Regions from separate parts of the Dictyobacter halimunensis genome, predicted to be linked through region 2. Evidence: a T-box and tRNA genes for the amino acid it is inferred to sense, from the RefSeq annotation. Region 2 holds a T-box; the other holds one or more tRNA genes.
The links. The T-box of region 2 lies ahead of proS (proline--tRNA ligase). A T-box ahead of a tRNA ligase gene usually reads a tRNA of that ligase, here a tRNA-Pro.

Region 1: it has a tRNA-Pro gene. The T-box ahead of proS (proline--tRNA ligase) is inferred to sense a tRNA for this amino acid. The anticodon was not compared.

Annotation. Positions count from the first base shown of each region.
Region 1 is NZ_BSRI01000002.1:909,297-915,697, forward strand. Features, by position in the region: gene AABA21_RS17835 (MFS transporter) at 1-1,334, shown strand, start outside; partial or broken gene AABA21_RS17840 (DUF1259 domain-containing protein) at 1,848-2,120, opposite strand; gene AABA21_RS39440 (DUF2933 domain-containing protein) at 2,414-2,575, shown strand; gene AABA21_RS17850 (class I SAM-dependent methyltransferase) at 2,892-3,314, shown strand; tRNA gene AABA21_RS17855 (tRNA-Gly) at 3,359-3,431, opposite strand; tRNA gene AABA21_RS17860 (tRNA-Pro) at 3,436-3,508, opposite strand; gene AABA21_RS17865 (hypothetical protein) at 3,602-4,051, opposite strand; gene AABA21_RS17870 (response regulator transcription factor) at 4,161-4,544, opposite strand; gene AABA21_RS17875 (GAF domain-containing protein) at 4,767-5,768, shown strand; gene AABA21_RS17880 (sigma-54-dependent transcriptional regulator) at 5,774-6,401, opposite strand, start outside.
Region 2 is NZ_BSRI01000002.1:1,294,106-1,300,506, forward strand. Features, by position in the region: gene AABA21_RS19415 (proline--tRNA ligase) at 1-1,582, opposite strand, end outside; gene proS (proline--tRNA ligase) at 1,601-3,052, opposite strand; T-box leader at 3,101-3,345, opposite strand; gene AABA21_RS19425 (cupin domain-containing protein) at 3,477-3,935, shown strand; gene AABA21_RS19430 (winged helix-turn-helix transcriptional regulator) at 3,966-4,283, opposite strand; gene AABA21_RS19435 (class I SAM-dependent methyltransferase) at 4,451-5,083, shown strand; gene AABA21_RS19440 (cupredoxin domain-containing protein) at 5,275-5,655, shown strand; gene AABA21_RS19445 (S53 family peptidase) at 5,745-6,401, opposite strand, start outside.

The sequences.
Region 1 (6,401 bases), 380 kb from region 2:
AACACGCCCTGCACTTCACACAAGAAGATTTGCAATGGGTCTTCAAAGCGTACGTCATCAGTTATGGGGGGCTCTTGCTGCTCGGTGGCCGTCTCTCCGATCTCTTTGGACAACGCCGTCTCTTTATGGGTGGTTTTCTGCTCCTCACTCTTGCTTCATTGCTGGCTGGACTCGCCTGGTCAGAGCCAGTGTTGATTATCGCTCGCGCTCTTCAAGGAGTCGGAGCGGCCCTGAGTTCTCCAGCCGCACTCTCGCTCGTGATGGGGCTATTCACAGATCCTCGTGAGCTCGGCAAGGCCATGGGTCTATGGGGCGCATCAGCAGCCGCAGGCGGTTCGGCCGGCGTTTTCTTTGGCGGGGTTATTACCCAATGGCTCAGCTGGCAGTGGATCTTTCTGATCTATGTCCCCTTCGGCCTCCTGGTGCTCCTCCTCTGTCCAGGCTTGCTCCCGGAGGGCAGTGTACGACGTGGGCGTGTTGAGTACGTGGGCGCGCTCCTGGTCACAGGAGCCCTCGTGCTGGCCGTCTATGCTATCGCGACGGCAGAATATGTCGGTTGGGGCTCGCTACAGACGATTGGCCTGCTGGTGCTCGCCGCTCTGCTCCTGGGAGCGTTTCTGCTCCTTCAACGCGTACAAGCACAACCGCTCATCCCTTTGCGCATCTTTACCGCACCCAACCTTTCGGCCGGAAATGTGATCACCGCGTTGTTGGCAGCCACCTGGATTCCCCTCTGGTACTTTCTCAATCTCTACCTGCAGCAGGTATTAGGGTACTCGGCGCTCACTGGCGGACTGGCGTTGCTTCCCATAACCGTCACCATCATGATCTTAATGGTCACACTCACCGCGCGATTGGTACATCGTTTTGGTTTCAAAACGAACCTGGTGATCGGACTGCTCTGTCTCGCGGCCTCGCTTGGCCTCTTTGCACTTGCTCCGACCCATGGCAATTACCTCCTTCACGTCTTGCCAGCGTCACTCCTCGCAGCGCTTGGTATGGTGCTTGCGTATGTGCCGGCTACTATCGCTGCGATGTCAGGCGCTCAGCCAGAAGACGCCGGTCTCGCTTCGGGCCTCGTCAACAGCAGTTATCAGATTGGTTCTGCGCTCGGCCTGGCTGCAATGGTTGCGCTTTCCACGGCGATCACGGCCAGTTCGTTCCAGGCAGAAACGAACCAGATCATCGCGATCAACGCCGGTTTCCATGCCGCATTTGCCGGTGCGGCAATAATCGGCCTGCTCGGGGCACTTCTGGCTCTGGTCTGGCTTCGTCAGCCGAAAGCCTTCCCAAAAGTTGAGCAGGTAGAAGACATCGCAGAGGTACGTAGATAACAAGGTAATTTTTTTGCTTCCTTTACACCCATACCCAGTGGGTATGGGTATAAAGGCTGAATACTTGACGCCAAAAACGGCATATTGAATCAGAAGTGCGCACCGGAAACCCGGGATGATGATGCTGGTCTCGCTGGCTATCTCCACGGTGTAATTCTATAGCCTGGCCGTGACTTTTCATCTTGTCCAGGGCATGGACTTTTACTGGGAGATGCAACACTGGTCACGATCATGCTGCGGGAACACTGGATGGAGATGCGTGCCATTGGCAGTGCCCAGAGCGCGTTGCGCAAACTGGCTAAACTGCTTCCGGATATGGCTGAGCGCATCGCCAATGGAGTAATATGCCTCAACTCTTTCCTCTCATTTCTATGCTTTATTTAGGGCTCCCGTATCCGAGACATCACGTAAGATACCTCACACATCCACCTCCATGCATTGACCTATCACAGAAAGGCGAAGAAAAAGAGCACACAGAAAGACACGTGGAGAACTTGCTCCACGTGTCAGTTTCTAGCTTGCTTGAGCACTCCTGGTTTGATCGAGAGCAGCCCGTAGCCCCTGCGCGAGCCTGGTCGCCGCATCGTTGGCCCAGAAATGCAGGTAGAACAGGCGTGGGTTTTCGGTGAGCATATGGCTATGGACGGCAGTGACCTCGATGCCATGTTCCCTTAGCGCCTTGATCACCGGGTTGACCTCCTGTGCCAGCAGGACAAAATCACCCGTAATGGCTGCATTTCCCGCTCCGGTCGGCTGGAAGTTGATCGCCGTCGCTGTGCCCATGGAGTTTTTCCCCGAGCAACCCAGCGAGTACGATTTCGCCTGCCAGATGGGCATGCTCCGCGGAAAAGTCATTGTGGAATAAAACGATGCGCCAGGCACATCGGAAGCGCTGTAGTGCGCGCCGCAGGGAGCACACGCCAATCACAACACGATCAATAGAAGAGGAAAAATACGATGAAGCATATGAACAATAGACAGAACGAGCACAATGATGCAAACCCCTGAGAAGGGGTTTCCAATCACGGGTAATCACCTGGGTCCTGCTCGATTTTCTCGCGGTGAGCGCCTTCTTCCTGATGACGGAGCATACCGCGCATCTGCTGGGCATTCTTCCGTTCGTGCTCCTCCTCCTGTGCCCCTTGATGATGCTCTTTATGCATGGGAAACACAGCAGCCAGGGTAGCAACGATCACAAGAGAAGACAGGACGAGCAACCACCAGGGGGAGCGATACAATAAATCCACATGCGACCCCTGCCTATGGGCTCTGGCTCAGGAGGCGCTTGGGCGCGTCCGTGAGCAGATTCACGAAGCACTGGCTCAGGAGGATCATGAACCCGCGATTGCGTTACTCATTCGCACGCTGTTGCGAGCGGCGTATGAGCAACGCAATCTGTTCTTACTCATTTGCGTAGGGGAGAGTCATTTGCTCACCCAGGCCAATACACATCGGGCCCAGCAGGGACTCCCCCTCGCTCTTGAGTAGAGAAAGATAACCCGGCAAAGACGAAATCAATGCAAAAGTATCATCATACCCAAGAAAGGAAATGAGCACATGACACATGAACAGAAGGATGGAACAGGACAAGTGCAGCATTGGCAGTCACCGGAGGTAATCGAGAGTTGGCAGCAGAAAACCCAGCAGCGTCAGTTACTCATAGAAGAGGCCACCCAACACATGCTCGAAGCAGCAGTTCTAAAGCCAGGTGATCGTGCGCTGGATATCGCAGCTGGAACAGGTACCCAGAGCCTCCTCGCTGCCCAAATAGTGGAACCACAGGGAACCGTTCTGGCCACTGACATTTCTGAGGCCATGCTCAAAGTAGCTAAGATGGCCGTGCAACAGGTAGGATTAACCAACATCACGACGCATGTCATGGATGCTGAACACCTCACGCTGCCAAATCAGTCTTTTGCAGATTTTCTCCAAAAACACCATCGTCCCCTTGCTGACCTGATTACCAGACGCTTCTTGTGAAGCGTCCTCTCATCGGCCTGCAAGGGGACGACAGACATGAAAAGAGCGGGAGACGAGACTCGAACTCGCGACAACCTGCTTGGAAGGCAGGGACTCTACCAACTGAGTTACTCCCGCGAAGTCGGGGTGCGCAGACTCGAACTGCGGACCTCCTGGTCCCAAACCAGGCGCGCTACCAACTGCGCCACACCCCGTCAACACTGTGTACTATAACACCCCTCTAGAGCTTTGTCAAGCACTTTTTTTGCGATTCCGAAATAGTAGGAAAATTGTTTTTCCTGTTCTGATTACTGCTCATCCTTACGCCGATAACGCAATTTCAGCAACAAGAGATTTAATTGCGTCTTGATGGTGTACCAGGGCCCCCGTCGCAATGGAGTGATGGTAACGTTGCCGTAACGCATCGATTGGGGACGTCGCCGCGGTTGTATAAAGTTTGAGACCGCCACCAGCACTATGCCGATAAACCCGGCTACGGCTAAAATGAGGGTGATGATGTTTGATCCGGCCACATATGCATATGCTCCAGCAAGCAGTGCACAAATAATCGTTCCTACCAGGAAACGTTCTGTGGACGAAAGATTCCAGGAAATAGACCTTGGCTGCTGTGGCCGCAGGTTCGGACCCGGTCGACGCCGAAACCTTTCTCCAAATTTCTGGTTTTTGCCAGGTTTAGGGTTGGTCTGTTCCAGGTTACGTAGGATTTCTTCGATCTCACGTTCATATCTATTTGGCATAGCCACTCTGCTTCCTTGAACTTGTCAGGACGCTCTTGCTTGTAATGATACCAACTTTTCGGCGTAGAGACAAGTATTTATGCTATCATTTTTGAGTGAGAGGATGAACTTAATGGCTATATGATTTTAGCCCTAGAATACTCTGCACCTTCTCCGCTAACTCAAGTGGATGAAATGGCTTGGTCATGTGTTGGACCGCCCCCAGATCAATGCTGATGCGCTGGTAAATATCTTCATCGTGCGCGGTAATCATCATCACCGGTATATCACGTGTCATGGGTTCAGCCCGTAAACTCTTACAAATGCGATAGCCATCCTCTCCTGGCATCATGACATCTAAAATGATTAAATCAGGTAGCTGAGAGAGCAGCAAGCGCTGCAGTTGCTGCCCGCTGGCCAAAGCCTCTACTTGACATCCATGACGGCCCAGTACAAATGTGATAATCTCCCGGATCTCCCTATCATCGTCTACCACCACTATGCGCTTCGACATATGCTCCACCTGACTCCCTCACCTTTCTACCATCACTCTTATTATTATGATACAGATTTCCCGTGAGAAGTACAACTCGTACGCACAAATACGTTACTGAAGTACATTTTTTTCATGCATGAAAAGATGCAATGTTGACGGACGACACTTCCTCTGTTATCATATGCACCAGTATCAGATATCGATCTATTTAAGTATCAGTAGCAAAAGAGGTGGAAAGACATGGTCACCCCTCCTCCTTCCTGGTCAAGTGTCTTACAGGGGATTATCAAATCCGCTGGCGAACGTCAGCGTTTATCATCTGCGCTGGGTGTGACGAGCATGACATTGTCACGCTGGGCCAGTGGCGAATCCAAACCCCAAAAGCAGCATTTAATCCATTTACTTCAAGTTGTAAATGCGAATCAAAGGCCTGAGCTATTGGAGGCGCTTGAACACCAGTATCCCGACATTCAGTCGTGGTTAACGGAAGATAGCTCTGAACATATTCCCTCAGAATTTTTTGCGCAAGTATTAAATATACGTACTACGACGACGGAAAGTTTGCGCTTCTGGCGTATCAGCGAGCTGATTCTGAAGCAGGCGCTGGCCCAGCTGGACCCCAATAAACTGGGGATGGCCATCAAACTGGTACAGTGTATGCCACCAAGCCCGGGCGATAAGATTCGCAGCCTGCGTGAGCGCGCAGGCAAGGGTACACTACCATGGATGGCCGACCTGGAACATGACGTACTCTTCCTGGGCCTGGAATCGCTTTCAGGCTATGCGGTTGAGGTACGCCATATCGTTAGCGATGATGACTTGCGCCAGAGCAAAACCTTTCCCGCCATCCAGGATTCATTTGAGGTCAGCGCGGCCGCCCACCCTATCCGCTTTGAGGGTCGCATCGCGGGTTGTTTGCTGGCATCCAGTACCCAGCCTGGCTATTTTTCACAGCAGCGCCTCAATCTCCTCTCGACCTTTAGCGATCTCATTTCGCTGGCGTTTGAAAAAGAGGATTTTTATCCTTCACATACGATCGAGCTTCGCGTGATGCCCAAACCAGAAATACAACGACCCATCCTGGCGAATTTCCGGCAGCGCGTCACAAATAAGTTTCAGCAGGCGATGCAGCATCAGCAGCATTTCAGCAATGCTGAAATTGAACTGGAGGCATGGAAAGAACTGGAAGCCGAGCTACTGGCCTACAACACACCACAGTCAGATACGCTCAACCAGCAGTAACCAGCCTATTCGATGTTATGTTTTTTCATCAGGTAGCGCAGTTGATCGACCTTCATGCCAAGCAGTTCGGCGGCCTGCGTACGACTATGCTTTGCCATTTCCAAAGCCCGGCGTATCATGTGCTTTTCCAGGCGGGCAACGATATCCTCTAAGGCGATTGTGCCGACTGGTCGCGCATTCAACCACTGTTCCCAGGGATCATTCATGCTTATGCCGTAGGCATCGACCTGCCCCACGATCTCCTGGGGCAGGTGTACTGGCAATAATTCTTCACTACTACTTAAGATCATCGCCCGTTCGATCACATTTTTTAGTTCTCGAATATTGCCGGGCCAGCGATACGCGAGCAGAAGACGTTGGGCTTCGGGCGAGATGCGATGCACGTTGCGACCCATGGTTTTATTGAAATCAGCGATAAAGCGGGTGGCAAATAATAAGATGTCGCCAGGCCGCTCGCGCAGGGGTGGCAATGTAATAGTTAGAACCGCGAAGCGAAAGTAGAGATCCGCGCGGAACGCGCCATCAGCTTTTGCCTGCTCAAGATCCCGATTGGTGGCCGCCAGCACCCGAACATTCAGGGTCACCTCTTTGTTGCCACCTAGCCGGAAAAAAGAGCGCGTCTCCAACACGCGC
Region 2 (6,401 bases):
CGGCATCGTTGAACTTGACACCAGCGCTCTCAAGGCGATCGTCGAAGAGCACCTCGACGCCGGCGGCCTGCAGGTCCCGGTAGAGTTGTTCCGCGATCTCCCTGTTCTCACCCTTGTCGAGGTCGAGCCCGAGCAGCGCGAGATGATAGGGTGCCATGCCAAAGGGCCAGATGATGCCTTTCTCGTCGTGGCTCTGCTCGACAGCGATAGCCATCACACGTCCCAGGCCGATGCCGTAGCAACCCATCAACAGGGGCTGCTCGCTGCCCTGAGCATCCAGGAAGGTAGCTCCAAAGGGCACGCTGTAGCGGGTACCGAGCTTGAAGATATGACCCAACTCACTACCATGAATCACGTGCAGACTGCCGCCGCAGTGGACACATTGCGCGCCTTCGTAGGCCGAGGCGATATCTTCCCAGGCATCCACACGAAAGTCGCGCGGATAATTGACGTTCTTTATATGATAGTCGACGCGGTTGGCCCCTCCGACAAAGTTGCTGCCGGCCTTGAGCGAGATATCGGCTAGAATAAAGATGTCTGGACTCTTCCCGATTGGGGAGGTGAAACCGGCGACGATACCCGCCAGTTGCAGCTCCTCGGGCGTGGCCATGTGCAGATCGGTGGTGTTGATGCCGGCCCGGCGCAGGGCGTTGACAAGCTTAACCTCGTTGATCTCAAGATCGCCCCGGACCGATCCCAGGATCAAGCGGCCACTCGAGCTGTAGAGCACCGCCTTCATGGTCTGCGCGGTCGGGATGTGCAGGAACTCGGCCAGGTCGGCGATGGTGGTGCAGCCCGGCGTGTAGACCTCCTCAAGAGGGGCCTCGGGCTGGCGTTCCAGTTCGCTGCGCACAAACTCGGCCTTCTCGGTGTTGGCGGCGTAGCCGCAGCGATCACACTGGACCGCGTCGTCCTCGCCGGCATCGGTCAGGGCGATGAACTCCTGCGAGTCTTTGCCACCAATGGCGCCGCTATCGGCATCGATGACGATGAAGCGCAGACCGCAACGGGCGAAGATAGCCTGGTAGGCTTCGCGAACGGCGCGATAGCTCTTATCCATCGACGCTTCATCGGCATCAAAGCTGTAGAGATCCTTCATCAGGAACTCGCGGGTACGCAGCAGACCACCACGGGGACGTGGCTCGTCGCGCAACTTGACCTGGATCTGATAGATCAACTGTGGCAGATCCCGGTAGCTACGCACGAACTCTCTGGCCAGCAGAGTGACAATCTCCTCATGGGTTGGACCCAGCACCATATCGCGTCCCCGGCGATCCTTGAGTTGAAAGAGGATATCGACGGCCTCGGCACGCGAGGGACCGCCGTCGGCCGGCTTGACCTCCCAGAGATCTCTGGGCTGAATGACGGGCATCGTCACCTCCTGCCCGCCGATGCGATTCATCTCTTCCCGGATAATGGTCGCGATCTTTTGCAAGACCCGATTGCCCAGGGGCAGGAAGCTATAGACGCCAGAGGTTAGCTGGCGTACGAAGCCGGCCCGCACCAATAGTTCCTGATTGACCCCTTCGGCCTCGCGTGGGGCTTCACGCAAGGTGGTGGTTAAAAGCTGCGAACTGCGCATAATTACTCCTGCTTGAGACTAATAGGCACGCGCGAAGATGGCTTCGCAGGTGGCCGGCTTGCCGGTGTAGATACACTTGCCCTGCACGCCGCCCTCTGGCTGATTGAATGGGATCACGCGCAGCGTCGCCTTGGTCTCTTCCTTGATCGCCAGTTCGGCCGCGCTATCCTCGGCCCACTTCACTCGCACAAAGCCACGCTTCTCGGCGATGATCTGCTTGAACTCGTCATAGCTGTCGGTGGTGTAGGTGTTCTGCTCGCGGAACTCCAGCGCGCGCTGGTAGAGGGCCTTCTGGATCTCTTCCAGCAACTCCGGCAGGCGCTGCTCCAGGGCATCGACCGAGACCGGCTCTTTGACGCGGTTATCGCGCCGCACCAGCATGACGTTGTTGTTCTGCACGTCACGAGGACCGATCTCCATACGCAACGGCACACCGCGCATCTCCCATTCATTGTACTTCCAGCCCGGCGTGTTCTCGCTGCGATCAACTTTGACGCGCACCTTGCCTTTGAACATCTTCTCGACCCGATTGACCAGCTCGTTGACGGCTTCCTTCTCTTTCTCTTTGCGCCAGATCGGCACGATCACGACCTGGTAGGGAGCCAGGCGCGGTGGTAGGATCAGGCCCGACTTGTCGCCGTGGACCATGATCAGGGCACCGATCATGCGCGTGCTCATGCCCCAGCTGGTGGTGTGGCAGTATTTGCGCTGGCTATCGGCATCCAAAAATTGGATATCGAAGCCACGGGCGAAGTTGTCGCCCAGATTATGGCTGGTGGCGGACTGAAGGGCCTTGCCGTCACCCATCATGGCCTCGATCGAATAGGTGCGCAGGGCTCCGGCGAACTTCTCGTTCTCGCTCTTGCGGCCTGGGATGACCGGGATGGCGGCATCCTCTTCGGCGAAGGAGCGATAGACCTCAAGCATCAAACGGGTACGCTCTTCTGCCTCCTCCGGCGTACGGTGGGCGGTATGGCCCTCCTGCCACAGGAACTCCGATGTACGCAGGAAGAGCGCGGTACGCTTCTCCCAGCGCATCACGTTGGCCCACTGATTGATCAGCAGTGGCAGATCGCGGTAGCTCTGAATCCATTTGGAGAAGCTATTGCCGATAATCGTCTCGCTGGTCGGGCGGATGGCCAGTGGCTCCTCCAGCTCCTCGCCGCCGCCGCGCGTCACCCAGGCCACCTCGGGCGCGAAGCCCTCGACGTGCTCGGCCTCTTTCTGCAAAAAGCTCTGCGGGATCAGCAGTGGGAAGTAGGCGTTCTGCACGTCGGTCTCTTTGAAGCGTGCGTCCACCTTCTGCTGCAGATTCTCCCACAGCGCGTAGCCATATGGGCGAATAATCATGCAACCACGTACCGGCGCGTAATCGGCCAGCTCGGCCTTACGCACCACCTGGTTGTACCACTGCGAAAAATTATCGTCCTGATCGACGATATCTTCCACAAATTTTTCATCGTTGACCATATAAGTCCTTTCTCTCTATAAACGAGCATAAAAAAAACCCGTCCTTCTCACAAGGACGAGCATATAACCCGTGGTACCACCTCAATTGAGCCGTTGGCGCGAACGCACACAACAGCTCCACTCATGCGGTCAACTATGAACCGCGCCTTCTGATAACGGCGAAGGGGGCCCGGTCAGGCTTTTTATACCGACGCTCTCAGGTGGGTTCAATGCAGGTTCATCGACCGACTTGCACTATCTCGGCTCGCTGTGCGATCCCCAGAGCATTTACTGGTCCTGATCAGCGCGTTAAGGTTGTTCTTTTTAATTAAGCAAAGCATACACCATCCCCCCCCGGTGTGTCAAGCAATTATTTTCCCTTGACGCTCGATCATCCCGGTGCTATAATCCTGCGTCCGTCTCATTCAGGAAAGGAGCATTATTCATGAGTTCTGACAATCTGGAGCAGATGCAGCCAGCCGGAGGTGTACGCGTAATCAAGCCTTCCCAGTTTGATAGCAATACGCCCCAGACGCCGGGGATGCAGCGCATGGCGGCCGTCTCAAGGGAACTGGCTGGCTCACAGGGGATCTGGGCCGGCGTCACCAACGTGGGACCACACGTAGCCAGCGGCAAGCACCACCACGGCGAGCTGGAGACCGTCATCTATGTCGTCTCGGGCCGCGCGCAGATCCGCTGGGGAGAGCAACTGGAGTTCACCGCCGATGTCGAGCCGGGCGATTTTATCTATGTGCCACCCTTTGTGCCCCATCAAGAGCTCAATCCCGGCAGCGAACCATCCCAGTGGGTCATCGTGCGCAACTCGCAAGACCCGATCGTAGTCAACCTGGAGCCGACCTCAACAGAGCAGCAACAGGCCAACGATACCACCCACGGCTCATAAGCGGGCACAGTCTCCTGCCTTAGATCTAAGCTAAAAGCCAAGGTTTATACTTTCACCAAGGGCATTGAACTGACGAAGAGGGGACTCTAAACTGCGTCCCAACTCGGTCAACGAATATTCAACCTTTGGGGGCACCTGCTCATATACCTGGCGGTGAATCCAGCCCATTTGCTCTAAATCTCGCAATTGCAAGGTCAGCATCTGCCGACTGGCTTCTGGTATCAGGCGCTGTAGCTCGCCGAAGCGCCTGGTCCCACCGAGCAAATGATAGCAGATCCGCAGCTTTAGCCTTCCACCGACACTAACGATGCCTGCCGGACACCTGGTAGCTTTCTTTGGCTGGATCATCTGATTTCCTCCTTGTGGAGAACGCCACGCTCTCCTGGTCAAATTATTTTGCGTACTTGTTTGCCTTTCAGCGTTCAGCTACATTGGTTGTATCTAATGATATACGAGAGTGAATGAGAAATGTTCTGTTTTTCGTTTGCTTTTCCAGTTCGATCAGGAGCAATACAATGCATAGCCATGAGATCGGAAACCACACACAGTCGCGTCACTTAAGCCACCTGAACTTTCTGTTTACCGGCCGGGGCAGTCGCGTCTATGAGCACACGATGGTCCATCTGACCAGGCCCCTGTACCAACGGGTCATTGAAGATCTGGCCTCGCTTCAGCTCGCTGGGGAAAAGGTACTGGACGTAGGAACCGGACCAGGCGTGTTAGCCAGGGACATCGCTCGCGCTTTTCCCCAACTTCGGGTCTATGGAGTCGATCTATCAACAGAAATGATCCAATTGGCGCGTGAGCGAACCAGACAAGAGCAGCTCAATGAGCGCGTACAGTTCGACTCCGGTGATGTCCGGCAGCTCCCCTATCCCGATCACAGCTTTGATGTGATCGTCTCAACGATCAGCCTGCACCACTGGCAAGAGCTTGAACGGCCTCTGCGCGAGCTCTATCGTGTGCTGAAACCGGGAGGGCGACTATGGATCTATGATGCCCGTTTTATCAAGCCAGCAATGATAGAGAAGGCGCAGGCGGCCACGCCCCTGGTGGGCACACGCATGGAGCATCAGCTGATAAGAACCGGCCGATGGCCATTCGCGCTCTATAGGCGCTTCGCCTGGCACCTACATACTTTCCCCTAGAGAAAAATCAGGTAGCCTTTTGATGTGGTAGAGCCTTATAATAGGGGGCAGCGATACCCATACCCTATAGATTTTAATCGATAGATAAGGATACGCTGTCTTCTTTATATATGTAAGCCGCACATAGCATAAAGCGAAAACAGAGAAGATAGGCTATCATCCTTACCAGCTTTAGGAGCAACCTACCGACAATGAAAAAATTGTTTGGCGCCTTTATATTGTTCAGCCTCTTTACGGTGTTCATCTCGGCCTGCGCGATGGGTGGCAATACCGCGACCGGCCCGAATCCTGTTCATATGGATAGCACCACCTTCACACAATCTTCAATCACGATCAAAAAGGGTGAGATCATCACGCTGATTAACGACGATGCCCCACCCCATATCATCGCTAACGGCACCTGGGATGATAGTACACCGAAACCCGCCACTGAGGCCGGCGCGCCTAAAATCAATAATATGCAGGTCGATGGCTTCGGCAGCGGCAAGCTGGGACCGTTTAATACGGCCGGCACATTCAAGCTCTATTGTACGGTTCACCCCGGCATGAAGATGACGGTGATCGTGAAATAACCTTCCAGAACATTTCTATACAAACAAAAGCTCCCGACCTCTAATGAGATTGGGAGCTTTTGTTTGTATCCAGACAGGTCGTCGCAGGATCAGGGTTGGGCGCTGGTGGCCGGGGATTGCGCCGGCGTGGCGGTCGGCTGCGGCGTGTCTGTAGGCGTGGCGGCAACGGTTGGGGTGGGAGTTGGCGTGTCGCCACCGGTCGCGGTGCCATTGATACCATCGCGGGCAATGTTATACACATCGGGTGAACCCAGGCCCGTGGTCAGGTCATAGTTGGGGCCGGCCATGTAGTGCAGATTGTTACCGGTGGTAACGTCGTGGAAAGGAGCGTAAGTCTGCTGGTTACTGGCAAGCTGGTAGAGCATTGGATTGATCCAGCCAACGCGCTGCTGGCCATGCTGCTGCAGGAAATCATTGAGCAGAGCCGTGCTACCGGCCCACAGGGGCGCGGCCGCGCTGGTGCCACCCACGGTCACGTCTCCCGAAGAGGGGCAACTCGATGCGGCGACAGTACAGTAGACCGCGTATCCGGAGGCCGGATCGGCATCGGCCGCCACGTCGGGTACCTCGCGCATGCCATTGCTATTCTGGTTGTCGACGCCGGGACCCGTCTGCCAGTCGGGCTTGTTGAAGGTGTTGCTGAGTCCGCCACCACCGCCGGCGCCATTGGGACTGCGCTGGGTATCGGTCGGACTGCTCCAGGCGGACTCGCTGCCATAGCCGCCACTATTGGCCAGCTGTAGATT